Regions from separate parts of the Marisediminitalea sp. genome, predicted to be linked through region 1. Evidence: predicted binding sites of a transcription regulator. Region 1 holds the regulator's gene; the other holds the start of a gene.

Evidence for each region. The regulator sigma-54, encoded in region 1, starts transcription at its own class of promoters, with help from an activator protein. The targets are predictions, from matches to a motif close to GTTGGCACGNNNNTNGNNT.
Region 2: a site for sigma-54 is predicted at 1,351-1,369, ahead of glnA (glutamate--ammonia ligase). Genes of this name have one in related genera too.

Annotation. Positions count from the first base shown of each region.
Region 1 is NZ_CFIDRX010000069.1:7,933-15,413, reverse strand. Features, by position in the region: gene AC4MRN_RS10655 (calcium/sodium antiporter) at 1-65, shown strand, start outside; gene AC4MRN_RS10650 (KpsF/GutQ family sugar-phosphate isomerase) at 65-1,042, shown strand; gene kdsC (3-deoxy-manno-octulosonate-8-phosphatase KdsC) at 1,042-1,596, shown strand; gene lptC (LPS export ABC transporter periplasmic protein LptC) at 1,593-2,156, shown strand; gene lptA (lipopolysaccharide transport periplasmic protein LptA) at 2,125-2,694, shown strand; gene lptB (LPS export ABC transporter ATP-binding protein) at 2,694-3,419, shown strand; gene AC4MRN_RS10625 (RNA polymerase factor sigma-54) at 3,488-4,966, shown strand; gene hpf (ribosome hibernation promoting factor) at 4,991-5,278, shown strand; gene ptsN (PTS IIA-like nitrogen regulatory protein PtsN) at 5,291-5,740, shown strand; gene rapZ (RNase adapter RapZ) at 5,771-6,616, shown strand; gene AC4MRN_RS10605 (HPr family phosphocarrier protein) at 6,616-6,888, shown strand; gene AC4MRN_RS10600 (EAL domain-containing protein) at 7,059-7,481, shown strand, end outside.
Region 2 is NZ_CFIDRX010000007.1:27,133-34,613, forward strand. Features, by position in the region: gene glnA (glutamate--ammonia ligase) at 1-1,288, opposite strand, end outside; gene typA (translational GTPase TypA) at 1,696-3,522, shown strand; gene AC4MRN_RS02120 (response regulator transcription factor) at 3,792-4,169, shown strand; gene AC4MRN_RS02125 (MalY/PatB family protein) at 4,199-5,329, shown strand; gene AC4MRN_RS02130 (Nramp family divalent metal transporter) at 5,318-6,505, opposite strand; gene AC4MRN_RS02135 (UPF0149 family protein) at 6,648-7,271, shown strand; gene AC4MRN_RS02140 (hypothetical protein) at 7,292-7,474, opposite strand.

The DNA of each region.
Region 1 (7,481 bases):
ATCGCATAGAAGCCACGCTATTAGTGCTAAGCTTTCTGGCGTATCAGTATTGGTTATTCGCATAATGACAACGACAAACGCACAATTTATTGCCTCCGGCAAACAGGTAGTGGATATCGAACTTAACGCTATCGCCGCCCTCAGCAGCAAGCTGGACGAACATTTTGCCAACGCCTGTAATTTGCTTATGCAGTGCAACGGAAAAGTCGTCGTAAGCGGGATGGGGAAATCGGGGCATATTGGCAATAAAATTGCCGCTACGCTGGCCAGTACCGGCACCCCCGCCTTCTTCATGCACCCAGGTGAAGCAAATCACGGCGACCTCGGCATGCTAGCCCCCAACGACGTACTCGTGGCCATTTCCAATTCTGGTGAAACCGGCGAGCTACTGAACCTGCTGCCCGTAGTCAAACGTATGAATGTGCCGGTCATAGCGATAACCAACCGGGCAGACAGCACGTTGGGCAAACACGCTGATGTTGTGCTGGATATTGGCGTCGAGCAGGAAGCCTGTTCACTGGGACTGGCACCGACCACCAGCACCACGGTTACCCTGGTTCTGGGCGACGCACTTGCCGTTGCATTGCTGGATGCCAAAGGCTTCACGTCCGACGACTTTGCGTTATCTCACCCCGGTGGAAGCCTGGGCAGAAAGTTGTTGCTCACCGTAGACGATATTATGCTGAAGGGCGACGAAATCCCGTTGGTAAGCGCCGAAGCGACGATCACACAAGCGTTGCTGGAAATCTCCAAAAAAGGGCTGGGACTTACCGGCATCGTTGACGACAATCGAAGCCTGCTCGGGGTGTTTACCGATGGGGATTTGCGTCGCTTACTGGATGCCAGGGTCGATATTCATACTACCCGGGTAGCCGAGGTCATGACCACCGGTTGTAAAACCTCACAAGCCGGGGAACTTGCTGTCGAAGCCTTGAATCTAATGGAAAACTACAAAATCAGTGCGTTGCTTGTTGTGAATGAACACAAACAGCCTATTGGCGCATTTAATATGCACATGCTGTTAAAAGCCGGAGTGATTTAATGAATACGGTTGATACCCTTTACGGCCCAATGGCACTTAAACAATTTAAGCAATTACGCACGTTGCGACTGCTGGTATGTGATGTAGACGGCGTGTTCTCAGACGGGCGCATCTATCTTGGCAACGACGGTGAAGAACTCAAGGCCTTCCACACCCGCGACGGCTATGGCATAAAGGCATTGATTAACGCCGGTGTTGACGTGGCTGTAATTACCGGCCGTACGTCGGCCATCGTAGCGAATCGAATGAAGTCACTCACCGTTCAGCATATTATCCAGGGCGAGGAAAACAAAACCGATGCCCTTGCTGCTCTCATGAAACAGTTAAATGTAAAACCGCAGGACGTTGCTGCCATTGGCGACGATATGCCCGACACCGGTATGTATCAGCACGCTGCCATTAAAATTGCGGTTAACGACGCGCATCCGCAAGTGAAGCAACAAGCCAACTGGATCACCACGTTACCCGGTGGATTTGGGGCAGTCAGGGAAGTCTGCGACACCATTTTACAAGCCAAAGATAAGCTGAAAGGCATTCTTGGGGCCAGCGTATGAACCGCTTGGGCCTGATCATTGCCAGTTTGTTTATACTGGCGTTGGTGTTGTATTTACCCGGCTTTTTGGAAGAGCCGCCGGTACAGGTGCTGGACGAAGACGCCCGGGCACTCACACCGACATATCAGGCAAGAAACCTGACAACCACCATTTATGACGAACAGGGTAATCGCATTCAGCAGGTTTTCTCGTCGCACATGGAGCATTATCAGTTTTTAGGCTTTGTGCTCTTCCAGGCTCCGCAATATACTATCTACCAGGAGACTAATGAGCCGCCCTGGCAAGTCGTCGCCAGTGAAGGCACATTGTACGACAACAACATGATCCAGTTAGAAAATGATGTGGTGATTGTGAGTAAAAACCCGGAAGACTTTGTGCAACGGGTAGAAACCGATTATCTGGAAATAGATCTGGACAAACAGTCCATGGTGTCAGAAGCTCATGTTGAAATCTCCGGGCCTGACTTTCTTATTCAAAGCAACGGATTAAAAGCCGACCTGCTGAATAAAACATATGAGTTAAACCAACATGTACAAACCACTTATCAGCCTGCTAACTAGCGCGACGCTGGCATTCATTGCAACCAGTGCCACTGCCGAGCAGTCGGATTTTAAAAAGCCGATTGAGCTCAAAGCCGAGTCGCAGTTCTTAGACGGAAAAAACAAAAAGTCCGTTTTTATCGACAATGTACAAATAGTTCAGGGCAGTCTGAACATTCTGGCTGACCGGGTTGAGGTAGAAGCCACCGAAGGAAAAGGAAAAGAGGTTTTTTCCGCTACCGGCAAGCCAGCGGTTTACCGCCAGAAGCTCGATGATGGTCGTACCGTAGAAGCCCGCGCGTTTGAAATTCGCTATGAAGTTAGCAGCCGCACGATTTCCCTGAACGGGCAGGCTGAACTGATTCAGAACAGCTCCGTCGTAAAAGGCGACTCCATTGTGTACAACATGGAAAAAGAGCAGCTTATGGCTAAAGGCGATGGCAGCGGCGATGGCCGGGTTACAACGGTATTCAGTACCGAAACCATTGACGCCATTAAGCAAGACAAAAAGCCCAAGAAGCCAACGCCTGACAACGACGACCAGGAAGAGCCGCGCTAATGGCTACCCTTACTGCTAAACACCTAGCTAAGTCCTATAAATCCCGTCAGGTTGTAAGGGATGTAAGTGTAGAAGTCTCTACTGGCCAGATTGTGGGTTTACTTGGCCCCAACGGTGCAGGTAAAACCACGACCTTTTACATGATTGTGGGTTTGGTACCGCTGGATAAAGGCGATATTCGCATCGGCGATATGGACCTTACACGCCATCCAATGCACGAACGGGCCCGCCACGGTATTGGCTATTTACCGCAGGAAGCGTCGATCTTCCGCAAGCTCAGCGTGTTCGACAACATCATGGCCATTTTGCAAACCCGTAAAGATTTAAATGCAGAGCAACGGCAAAATGAAGCCGATGCCCTGCTTGATGAATTCAATATTAACCATATACGTAATAGTACAGGGATGAGTTTGTCGGGTGGAGAACGCCGCCGTGTAGAGATTGCCCGGGCTCTGGCCGCTAACCCGAAGTTTATTTTACTGGATGAACCCTTTGCAGGTGTTGACCCAATTTCGGTTAATGATATAAAGAAGATCATTCAGCATTTACGCGACCGAGACATCGGTATTTTGATTACCGATCACAACGTGCGCGAAACCCTTGATGTATGTGAAAAAGCGTACATAGTGAGTCAGGGTGAACTTATTGCACAAGGCACCGCTGAACAGGTTTTGAGTAATCAAAAAGTGAAGGATGTATACCTGGGTGAGCAATTCAGGCTATAGTTAAGGTAAACATGAAAAAGCTTGATGCGTTACCCCATCCAATAACAGGGCGTTAAGAAAAGAAGTAGATGAAACCATCTTTACAACTCAAATTTAGTCAACAACTTACCATGACGCCGCAGTTGCAGCAGGCGATTAAACTGCTGCAACTTTCTACGTTGGACTTACAACAGGAAATTCAGGAAGCGCTGGACGCCAACCCGTTGCTGGAAGTTGATGAAGGCAGCGACAACGACACTATCGAAAAGAGCAATCTGGATGCCGACAACGACGTGCAGCCCAGTGCAAGTAGCGAAAGCCTGGATACCAACGAAGCATTAGAAAAAAACGAGCTGCCCGACGAATTACCCATCGACAGCACCTGGGATGAGTACTATTCAGCAGGCTCTGCGCCCGCTCCTGGCCCCGCGTCCAACGACGACGAACAAATTTTCCAGGGTGAAACCACCGACAACATTCAAGACCATTTGCTGTGGCAAATGCGCTTAACACCCTTTAGTGACGTGGATCGCGCTATTGCCATCGCCATCATCGACTCAATCGACGAATCAGGTTATTTAACAGTTAGCCTGGACGATATCCTTCAGAGCGTTAATACTGAAGATGAGATGGAAGAACTGGTTGAATTGGACGAGGTGGAATGTGTCCTTAAACGCATTCAAATGTTCGACCCGATTGGGTCAGGCTCGCGCACGCCTCAGGAATGTTTGCTGGTCCAGCTAAAACAATTCGCAGATGACACCCCCTGGCTGAACGAAGCCAAACTGCTAATCGAAGAATACGCCGACCTGCTTGGCAGCAAAGATTATCGAACCCTTATGCGTAAATCGCGTCTGAAAGAAGACGATTTGCGCGAAGCCATGCGCTTGTTACAAACACTGAACCCGCGTCCCGGCAGTGCCTTGATTACCAAAGAGCCTGAATACGTGATCCCGGATGTGTCGGTAACCAAACGCAATGGCCGTTGGGTAGTTGAACTCAACCCGGACAGTTTACCGAAGCTGAGTGTAAATCAGCAGTATGCGGCCATGAGTCGCCAGGCGAGAAACAGTTCAGATTCACAATTTATACGCTCGCACATGCAAGAAGCAAAATGGTTCATTAAGAGCCTGGAGTCGCGTAACGAAACGCTGATGAAAGTTGCTAATTGTATTGTGCAACAGCAACTTGGCTTTTTTGAGCACGGGCCGGAAATGATGAAGCCCATGGTACTGAATGACGTTGCGGAAATGGTAGACATGCACGAGTCGACCATCTCGCGTGTTACGACTCAAAAATACATGCACACACCGCGTGGTATTTTTGAGTTGAAGTACTTTTTCTCGAGCCACGTTGCCACTGAGTCAGGCGGCGAGTGTTCGTCGACTGCAATCCGTGCATTAATTAAGAAACTGGTTGCCGCAGAAAAACCCAGTAAACCGCTCAGCGATAGCAAGATTGCTCAATTGTTGGCTGATCAAGGCATTAAAGTTGCCCGGCGGACAATAGCAAAATACCGGGAATCACTTTCGATTCCACCGTCTAACCAACGCAAGAGCCTAATTTAGGCCGAAATATAAGGAAGACGAACTATGCAAATTAATCTGACTGGTCATCACGTCGAGATAACCGATTCTTTGCGTAATTATGTTGATACTAAATTCAGTAAGCTGGAGCGACACTTTGATCACATATCCAATGTACATGTGATCCTTAACGTAGAAAAATTGAATCAAAAAGCTGAAGCCACCGTTCACCTCAGTGGTGCAGAAGTGTTTGCTTCGTCTGAAGACTCCGATATGTATGCAGCAATTGATAGCATGGTAGACAAACTGGATCGCCAGGTTATCAAGCATAAGGAAAAACTCAAAAAACATTAAGTCACCAACCTTATGAATATACAAGCGTTAGTGAGCCTGGACCGCACCGAGTGTGCGGTTCAGTGCAATAGCAAGAAGCGAATTCTTGAAATCATCAGCGACATTGCTGCTCAGACAAATCCCGAAGTCGAAAAAGAAGCCGTGCTGAGCGCGCTGCTTGGCCGGGAGAAGGTGGGCAGTACGGGTATTGGCAACGGTATAGCCCTGCCCCACGGTCGCTTACCTGAATTAACCAAAGTCACGGCGGTTGTGGTTACGACTACCCCAGCTATCAACTTCGACGCCATTGACGACAAACCGGTCGATATTTTCTTTGCCATTCTGGTACCTGAAAATCAAACGGAAGGCCACTTGCAGACTTTGGCAACAATCGCAGGTAAACTCAGTCAAAAAGAGATTATTAAAGCTATCCGCGGCGCCGAGACCAAAGAAGAGGTAATCGCAGCTCTGTGTGATGGTTGATACACTGGCTAACAAGGAACCAGGCTACACATGAAACTCATCATCATCAGCGGGCGATCTGGCTCAGGTAAATCCGTCGCATTGCGCGCACTGGAAGATCTGGGCTATTACTGCGTCGACAATATTCCGGTTAACCTGCTTCCGACGCTCACCCATACCGTGGTCGACGAGTACGATCAGGTTGCGGTAAGTATAGACGTGCGTAACCTGCCTAAAGATCCTGACGAGTTGGTCGAAATCCTGGATTATCTGCCGTCGTCCTGGGCTATGACCATCGTGTATATCGACGCCAGCGACGATATATTAGTTAAACGATTCAGCGAAACCCGCCGCCTACACCCGTTAGCCAAACTCAACAAGTCACTGGCTGAAGCGATTCAGGCAGAACGCGAGCTGTTAGCGCCTGTTACCGAGCGCGCAGATTTATACATCGACACCGATAACCTGTCTATCCACCAGCTTGCAGAACTCATCCGCGAGCGTATTCTGGGTAAGAAAAGCTCGCGCCTGGTTATGGTATTCGAATCCTTTGGCTTTAAACACGGTATCCCCAAAGACGCGGATTACGTGTTTGATGCCCGATTCTTACCCAACCCGCATTGGGAGCCCGACTTAAAACACTTAACCGGACTCGATTCACCGGTAGAAGCCTTCCTGGGGTCTCAGCCGATTGTTACCAAGTTTATCTGGCAAATTCAGAATCTGCTGACCACCTGGTTACCGCACCTGGAACGCAACAACCGCAGTTATGTCACCATTGCCATTGGCTGTACTGGCGGACAACACCGCTCGGTATTTGTGGCACAATCACTGGCAAAACTCTTTAGCGATAAACACCCGGACGTACAAATCCGCCATCGGGAGCTCAATCGATAATGCGTATCGAAAAAACACTGACTATTGTAAACAAACTGGGGCTGCACGCACGCGCAGCTACGCAATTAGTGCAGTTGGCTAACCAGTTCAACGCCACCATTACCGTCAAAAAAGGCGACAACGAATGCAACGCCAACAGCGTACTGGGATTGATGATGTTAGAGAGTCATCAGGGCGAACAGGTCGATATTATTTGCGAAGGTGATCAGGCCAGGGAAGCCATGGAAGCCGTTGAAACGCTTATCGTTGGACGTTTTAACGAAGACGAATAACCGCCCTTTTTAACCAGACAATACCTTGACCATTCAGTCCACTTCTTTGTTTTAACAAGAATTTTTTATTCCAAACATGTAATTTTTTACTTCATACAACTCGACAAGTCTCTGTATCTGGGTTAACGTCGTCTAATAAAATATTTATAAAATCCAATAAATTATACGTTGTGGCTAGTCGTATACTCACGTTTTTAAAGCAGTACCTGCTTATCGACGATCAGCATCTTCTGACAACCGATGCTGATGTTTGGAAGCTGAGCGTATTGCGAATTATTCTGCTTATCGGCGTAGTATTAACGTCTACTATTGTTGCGCACTCCTCATACATGGCGTACCAACAACAACTCTACTATGTAATCTGCCTGACCTGCGGTTTCACCTTGATGCTGTGGAGCACGCTTGCCCTAAGCAAACATCAGATTCAATTTGCATCAGCCAGTTTAACCTTCATTATTATTGCAGCCGGGCTTTGCATTCTGTTTTTTACCGTGGACCTGGCGTCCTCGCGGTACGGTCTGTTGTTTTTCTTCACGCTGCCCATAATTTTGCGCCTGTTTTACGGTAATAAGGCAGCGCTGATAGGGATGCTT
Region 2 (7,481 bases), on a different contig from region 1:
TCAGGAACTCACGGTCGTTGTCCAGTGCTTCCAGTGCTTGCTCCAGTGAGCTTGCAACAGTTGGGATTTCTGCTGCTTCTTCAGCTGGCAGGTCGTACAAGTCTTTATCCGCTGCATCACCAGGGTGGATCTTGTTCTTAATACCGTCAAGACCCGCCATCAGCATGGCAGTGAAGCCCAGGTATGGGTTTGCAGTTGGGTCAGGGAAACGTACTTCGATACGACGTGCTTTGTCGCTGGTTACGTAAGGAATACGGATTGAAGCTGAGCGGTTACGTGCAGAGTATGCCAGCATTACCGGTGCTTCGAAGCCAGGAACCAAACGCTTGTAAGAGTTAGTAGAAGCGTTAGTGAAAGCATTGATTGCACGCGCGTGCTTAATGATACCACCAATGTAGAACAGTGCTTCTTCAGACAGACCAGCGTACTTGTCACCTGCGAAGATGTTCTTGCCATCTTTGGCGATTGATTGGTGACAGTGCATACCAGAACCGTTGTCACCTACCAGAGGCTTAGGCATGAAAGTAGCAGACAAACCGTAAGAATGCGCAACGTTGTGGATTACATACTTATAGATTTGGATTTCGTCAGCTTTCTTAACCATAGTGTTGAACTGACAAGCGATTTCGTTCTGACCCGCAGTTGCCACTTCGTGGTGGTGCGCTTCAACAACCAGACCCATTTCTTCCATTACCAGACACATAGCGGCACGGATGTCGTGTGCTGAATCTACTGGTGGAACCGGGAAGTAACCGCCTTTAACGCCTGGACGGTGACCCATGTTGCCGTCTGCGAACTCAGAACCTGAGTTCCATGCGGCTTCTGAAGAGTCGATTTTGAACATAGAGCCTGACATATCAGTGTGGTACTTGATATCGTCAAACAGGAAGAATTCTGGCTCTGGGCCAAATAATACAGTGTCACCGATACCAGTAGACTTCAGGTACTCTTCTGCGCGGCGAGCGATTGAACGCGGGTCACGGTCATAACCTTCCATAGTAGAAGGCTCAACGATGTCACAGCGGATGATAACCTGAGTTTCTTCTGCGAATGGGTCAACCACGGCGCTTTCCGCATCTGGCATTAGAATCATGTCTGATTCGTTGATGCCTTTCCAACCGGCGATTGAAGAACCGTCAAACATTTTGCCTTCTTCAAAGAAGTCTTCGTCGATCAGGCCCGCAGGAATAGAAACGTGCTGTTCTTTACCTTTAGTGTCAGTGAAGCGAAGGTCTACAAATTTTGCTTCGCTAGATTTGATTAATTCTAATGCCGATTCAATTGACATCGTGTCCTCCAGGTTATTTTAAATGTGTGAACCAATACTGGGTTCGCAGGTGAGAAATCCCTAAGCGATAATCATGCCATTTGCTTGAGCAAGGCTGGACACCGCGTAAATTCGATCTGTCGTCACGATCTTAAACATTGTTTTGCACCATTATGGTGATTTTATGGTTTATTTTGGTGCAATTGGTGGCCGGCATACACATCAATGTGACCACGCTCCTCATTCTTTCACCCGGCGTGAGAATTAGCAATAGATGAATTTTATTTGAAACTGAAAAAAACATGCGCAAAGCACACGGTTTTTCTGTACAATCCGCGCTCATTTTTATTATTTACAGTGTGTAATAGCCGGTGTGTGCTGCAAGGCCATATGTTTGGCGGGCTGCACACCCTGCAGGTTGATTTTCAATGAATGTAACTGACATCAATAAGCTAAGAAATATCGCGATTATCGCGCACGTTGACCACGGTAAGACTACCCTGGTAGACAAACTGCTACAGCAGTCGGGCACCCTCGAAACCCGAGGCGAAGCGCAAGAACGCGTCATGGACTCTAACGATATCGAGAAAGAGCGTGGTATTACCATCCTGGCCAAAAACACGGCCATTAACTGGAACGACTACCGCATCAATATCGTTGACACCCCAGGACACGCCGATTTCGGCGGGGAAGTAGAACGTGTAATGTCGATGGCTGATTCTGTACTGCTGCTTGTTGATGCGCAGGAAGGTCCAATGCCACAGACGCGTTTCGTAACGCAAAAAGCCTTTGCTCAGGGTTTGAAGCCGATTGTTGTTATCAACAAAATCGACAAGCCTGGGGCACGTCCTGACTGGGTAATGGATCAGGTATTTGACCTGTTCGATAACCTGGGGGCGACCGACGACCAGTTAGACTTCCAGGTTGTTTACGCGTCTGCATTGAATGGCTGGGCGTCATTGGATGCTGACGAGCCAGCTGAAGATATGACCGCGTTGTTCCAGACTATCGTTGATCAGGTTTCTCCACCGGATGCGGATATCGATGGTGCTTTCCAGATGCAAATCTCGCAGCTGGACTACAACTCATACGTTGGTGTTATCGGTGTTGGTCGTGTTAAGCGCGGAAGTGTAAAGCCAAACCAGCAAGTGACTGTTGTTACCGCTGACGGCAAAACCCGTAACGGTAAAGTAGGTCTGGTATATGGTTACCTGGGTCTGGCACGTCACGAAGTCGAAATGGCAACGGCGGGCGACATTATCGCGATTACCGGTTTAGGTGAACTGAAAATCTCTGACACTATCTGTGACGTGAATACCGTTGAAGCATTGCCGCCACTGAGCGTTGATGAACCAACGGTAACGATGACCTTCCAGGTAAACACCTCACCGTTTGCCGGCAAAGAAGGTAAATACGTGACTTCACGTAACATCCTTGAGCGTTTACAGGACGAACTGGTTCACAACGTTGCACTGCGCGTTGAAGAAACCAGTGACCCGGATAAATTCCGCGTATCAGGTCGTGGTGAACTACACCTGGGTATCCTGATTGAAAACATGCGTCGTGAAGGCTATGAAATTGCCGTATCACGCCCGGAAGTAATCCTGAAGGAAGAAGACGGCCAGTTAATGGAACCGTTTGAAACCCTGACAATTGACTGTGAAGAACAGCACCAGGGTTCAATTATGGAGCAACTGGGTCTGCGTAAAGCTGAAATGACCGATATGTCTCCGGATGGTAAAGGCCGTATTCGTATGGACTTTATGATCCCAAGCCGCGGCTTAATCGGTTTCCAGACCGAATTTATGACGCTGACTTCAGGTTCAGGTTTGCTATATCACTCATTCGACCATTATGGTCCGCACAAAGGCGGTACAATTGGTAAGCGTAAGAATGGTGTACTTATTGCCAACGCGCCGGGTAAAGCACTGACTAACGCCCTGTTCAACCTGCAGGAGCGTGGACGTTTGTTCATTGGTCACGGTGTTGAAGTTTACGAAGGTATGGTTATTGGTATCCACAGCCGTGATAACGACCTGACGGTTAACGCACTGAAAGGTAAACAGTTAACTAACGTTCGTGCGTCTGGTACTGACGAAGCGCAAACCCTGGTGCCACCTATCAAGATGTCACTTGAGCAAGCACTTGAGTTCATCGATGACGACGAACTGGTAGAAGTGACCCCAGAGAGCATTCGTATTCGTAAGAAGTTACTTACTGAAAACGACCGTAAGCGCGCGTCTCGCAGCAAGTAGTCATTACGTCGGGTACATCTCAGTTTTTGTGATGTTCGCCGCGAATTATTCGATTTAGTTATATATGCAAAGGCCGGTTGCTATCGCAACCGGCCTTTTTCTATTACTATTAGGAACATAGTAGCTTGTGTGGTGTGGTCATCGGGCGTTTGAGCAAAATCGGTGATCCCGTTTTATAATAGTAGGACACGCACAGATAAGGCTTTCAGGCTGGTCATGTGTTAACGCCCTTCTTACTCGTTTAATTTAGATGGTTTGGTTTCAATCCTATGTCTACGTTTACCATTGCCGTTATTGATGATGATGAAGTATCGCTGGAACTCATCGCTCACATCATTGAATCGGAGCTGGATGCACAAGTTATCAGTTTTGCACGCAGTGCATTCGCAAAAGAATTCTTAATGCATCAAAACGACACATCGCTGGATATGATAATCAGTGATATGGTGATGCCGGAATACGATGGCTTGTCTTTACTGCGCGCGTGTCGCGAGAAGGGGCTCAGCGTCCCGTTTATTTTTATGACAGCTTATGCAACGCGTCAGACCGAAATGCTGGCCAAACAACTGGGAGCCGTCGCTTACCTGGTGAAGCCAATCAGACGCGAAAAACTAATAAGCCTGTTAACCGAACAACTGACAAAGTAATGTCGCAATCGAACTAAAAGGTAGTCGCAGTGAGTACGTTTGATCACACGCCTGACCGCAGCAATCAGTGGTCGTTTAAATGGCAAAAATATGCAGGCAAAGACATTTTGCCTTGTTGGGTAGCAGACACAGAGTTTCGCTGTGCGCCGCCTATTCTGGACGCGTTACACGCACTGACAGAGCACGGTGTGATGGGATACACACTGCCAGCCCAGCATCAGCCCGCCAACGATGCCATTGTGCGCTGGTTACGTGACAAGCACGACTGGGCAATTGAGTCAGACTGGATTGTGTGGACACCGGGTGTTGTTCCGGCTTTCAACGTCGCCATAAAAGCATATTGTGAAGACGGCGACAAAGTGTTGGTGCAAACGCCAAACTATCCACCATTGTTAGCTGCGCCCGCGTTAAATAACACGCAACGCGTTGATATTCCCACCGTGCTGCAAGATGGGCGCTGGACGCTGGATCTGGACGCGCTGGCGAAAGAAGCGGCGGATCCGCGCTGCAAGCTGATGATCCTGTGCAATCCGATGAATCCCGTTGGTTCTGTGATGACTCAGCAAGAAGTCGACGCTATTGCGGCCATTTGTGAACAACACAACGTCAAGTTATGCTCCGACGAAATTCACTGTGACCTTATACTCAATGAGCAGGTAAAACACATTCCTGCCGGGCGGGTTGCCGCATTGCAAGATCGCAGTATTACCTTAATGGCCGCCAGTAAAACCTTTAACGTTGCGGGTTTAGGGACCTCATTTGCGATTATCCCTGATGCCTCGTTACGTCGTAAGTTTACCCAAGCCGCCGCTGGCATCGTGCCCTGGGCAAATATTATGGGGTTGGAAGCGACTCGCGCCGCCTTCACTGAAGGTGATGAGTGGCTGGCAGAGCAAATCGCGTATTTGCGTGAAAACCGTGATTACCTGGTTTCTCGTATAAACGACATCGACGGTTTGTCTGTGGTATCTGCAGACGCCACCTTCCTGGCGTGGATCGATGGCAGTGGACTGGGTGTCGCAGACGTACAGCAATGGTGTGAATCCAAAGGTGTTGGTCCGTCGCCGGGCAAAGACTTTGGTGCCCCCCAGTTCTTCCGCATTAACTTCGGCTGCAGCCGCGCGATGTTAACGGAGATCCTGGACCGGTTAAGCAAATAGCTTCTGGTACGTCAGTCCGACGATCAGAGCAACCACGCTAGCTCCCAACACATTGGCCGTCAAGCGATTGCGAAGCGCGCCAAGTTGGGGGTGAGTATTCATCATATAAAGCAGCAACAGCGCAACAACCGGCAGTAAAATACCGTTCGCCGCCTGGGCTAATAAAATCGCATACAATGGCTTGGTGCCGGTTAAGGTCGCCACGACGCCTGCCACTAACACAATTCCCCAGACTGCGCGAAACCATACGCTGGTAAGATCCGTCGGTTTGTTCAGTGCGCCGCACACCGCATAAGCAGCCGCAAGTGGTGCAGTAATTGCGCTGGTGAGACCGGCTGCAAACATGCCCATTGCAAAGAAGACTTCCGCGTAAGGTCCTAACAGCGGAGCGAGTTGCGCCGCCAGGTTGCCGGCGTTCAGTGCATCGGCCTGACCAAAGAAAGTCTGCATGGCGGTGGCCATGATCACCAGCGTAATTAACCCGCCCAGGCCAATAGCGATACCAGATTGGCGACGGTACTCACTGGCTGGTTGGCTGTGTTCCTGCTGTTGTCGCGCTATCAGACTGGCGTGTAAAAACAGGTTATAAGGCACAATCGTTGTGCCTATCAGTGCCAGAATTGTCGTCAGACTCTCAGTATTGATTACCGGATCGGTAATTTGGCTTAACATACCCGACCAATCAGGTTCGGACACTGCAAATGTAACAACAAACACCAGCGCCATGATTGCCACTAATGCGACCAGCACGTTTTCAATAAGCTGATATTTACCGCGCCACAGCAGAATGGCTGCGAGGCCACCCATGACCCCACCCCAGGGGCCGATGCCCAGCGCAACAATATTATTCAGGCCCAGCGCCGCGCCAGTGAGATTGCCGGATTCATAGGCCGCATTGCCAACACCGATAGCCCCAACGACCAGCAACACTAAGGGATATTTAATCCAGGGCAGTCTGAACTGATGATGCAGGGCCTCGCTCATGCCTTTGCCGGTAGCAAAGCCTAAACGAACGGCCATATCCTGCAGCACTATGGTCGCAAGCACAGAGAACACTAATGCCCAAACCAAATGGAAGCCAAACTGCGCGCCGGCCAGACTGGCAGTGGTGACAGTACCGGGACCAATAAAGGCCGCGGCAATAATGTATCCGGATTTGGTTCGGGATTGGCTCATGCTACACTCGTTATTATTGTTTTAAGCTGGACACATCACAGGCAGGTATCGCGGATATCGCGACGCTTATCTTCCTGTGCTGTTTTAGCTATTAAACCATGCCTGCTAACCAGTGAACAGATGCAAGCGAAGGGAACAGACCATGCCACAGGCAATCAGTATTTTTGAACACCCGGCATTAAAGCACATGCTCGCATCGCGCCCCTATGCGGAGGGGGTGATCTTTGCCGTTGCTTCCTCGCCTGAAATTCCCATGCCTGAAGAATGGATGCCCTGGGTGATTGAACAGTCTGGTTCGCATAGCATTAGCAAAGATCAGGCAGACGACATGGCAGATGGGCTAATGAAAGTGCTGCGCGATGCACTTGATGCAATGCGCAAACAACAGGTGCTGCTGCCAGTGTATTGTACCTGGTCTGAAAATGACGCTGAGCGAGCCGGATTATGTGAATGGTTAAAAGGATTACTGACCGGACATCAACAACTGGAGAAAGTCTGGCAACGTGCGTGGCATGAGGGAGGCGAACAAGGCTCAGATTTACCTGGGTTAGCAGAACGGTTGACGCGCTGTCTGAAGTTGTTTTCTACATTGGCCGAACCAGAGCAAGCCATTGCCAATGCGCCTGACGCACAGCGCAAGGTTTTAGCCGACGGGCTGCCCAAGCTAGCGGCCAGTTTACCGGCTATGCTGCAAGAATATGTTGCGATCAGTGGTGAATTAGCCGGACATTTACCCAATCAATTCGAAACGTTTAAATCTGAGTAGGGAAAAGCCAGGCAGTATGTTTAACGCTGCCGCTGCCTGAACTGAAGGTGTTCCTTCGCACTGGTTACATAATTGTCCAGCGCTTGCTTAGCTTCGTCGTACGCCATTTGTAATTCTTCTGAGGCGGGATCGGCACGCAGGGCTTCAAAAGCGATATCCGTTTTGTGTAACAGCTCTTTGAGTAGCTGGTTATTCACGTCCATGTATTGT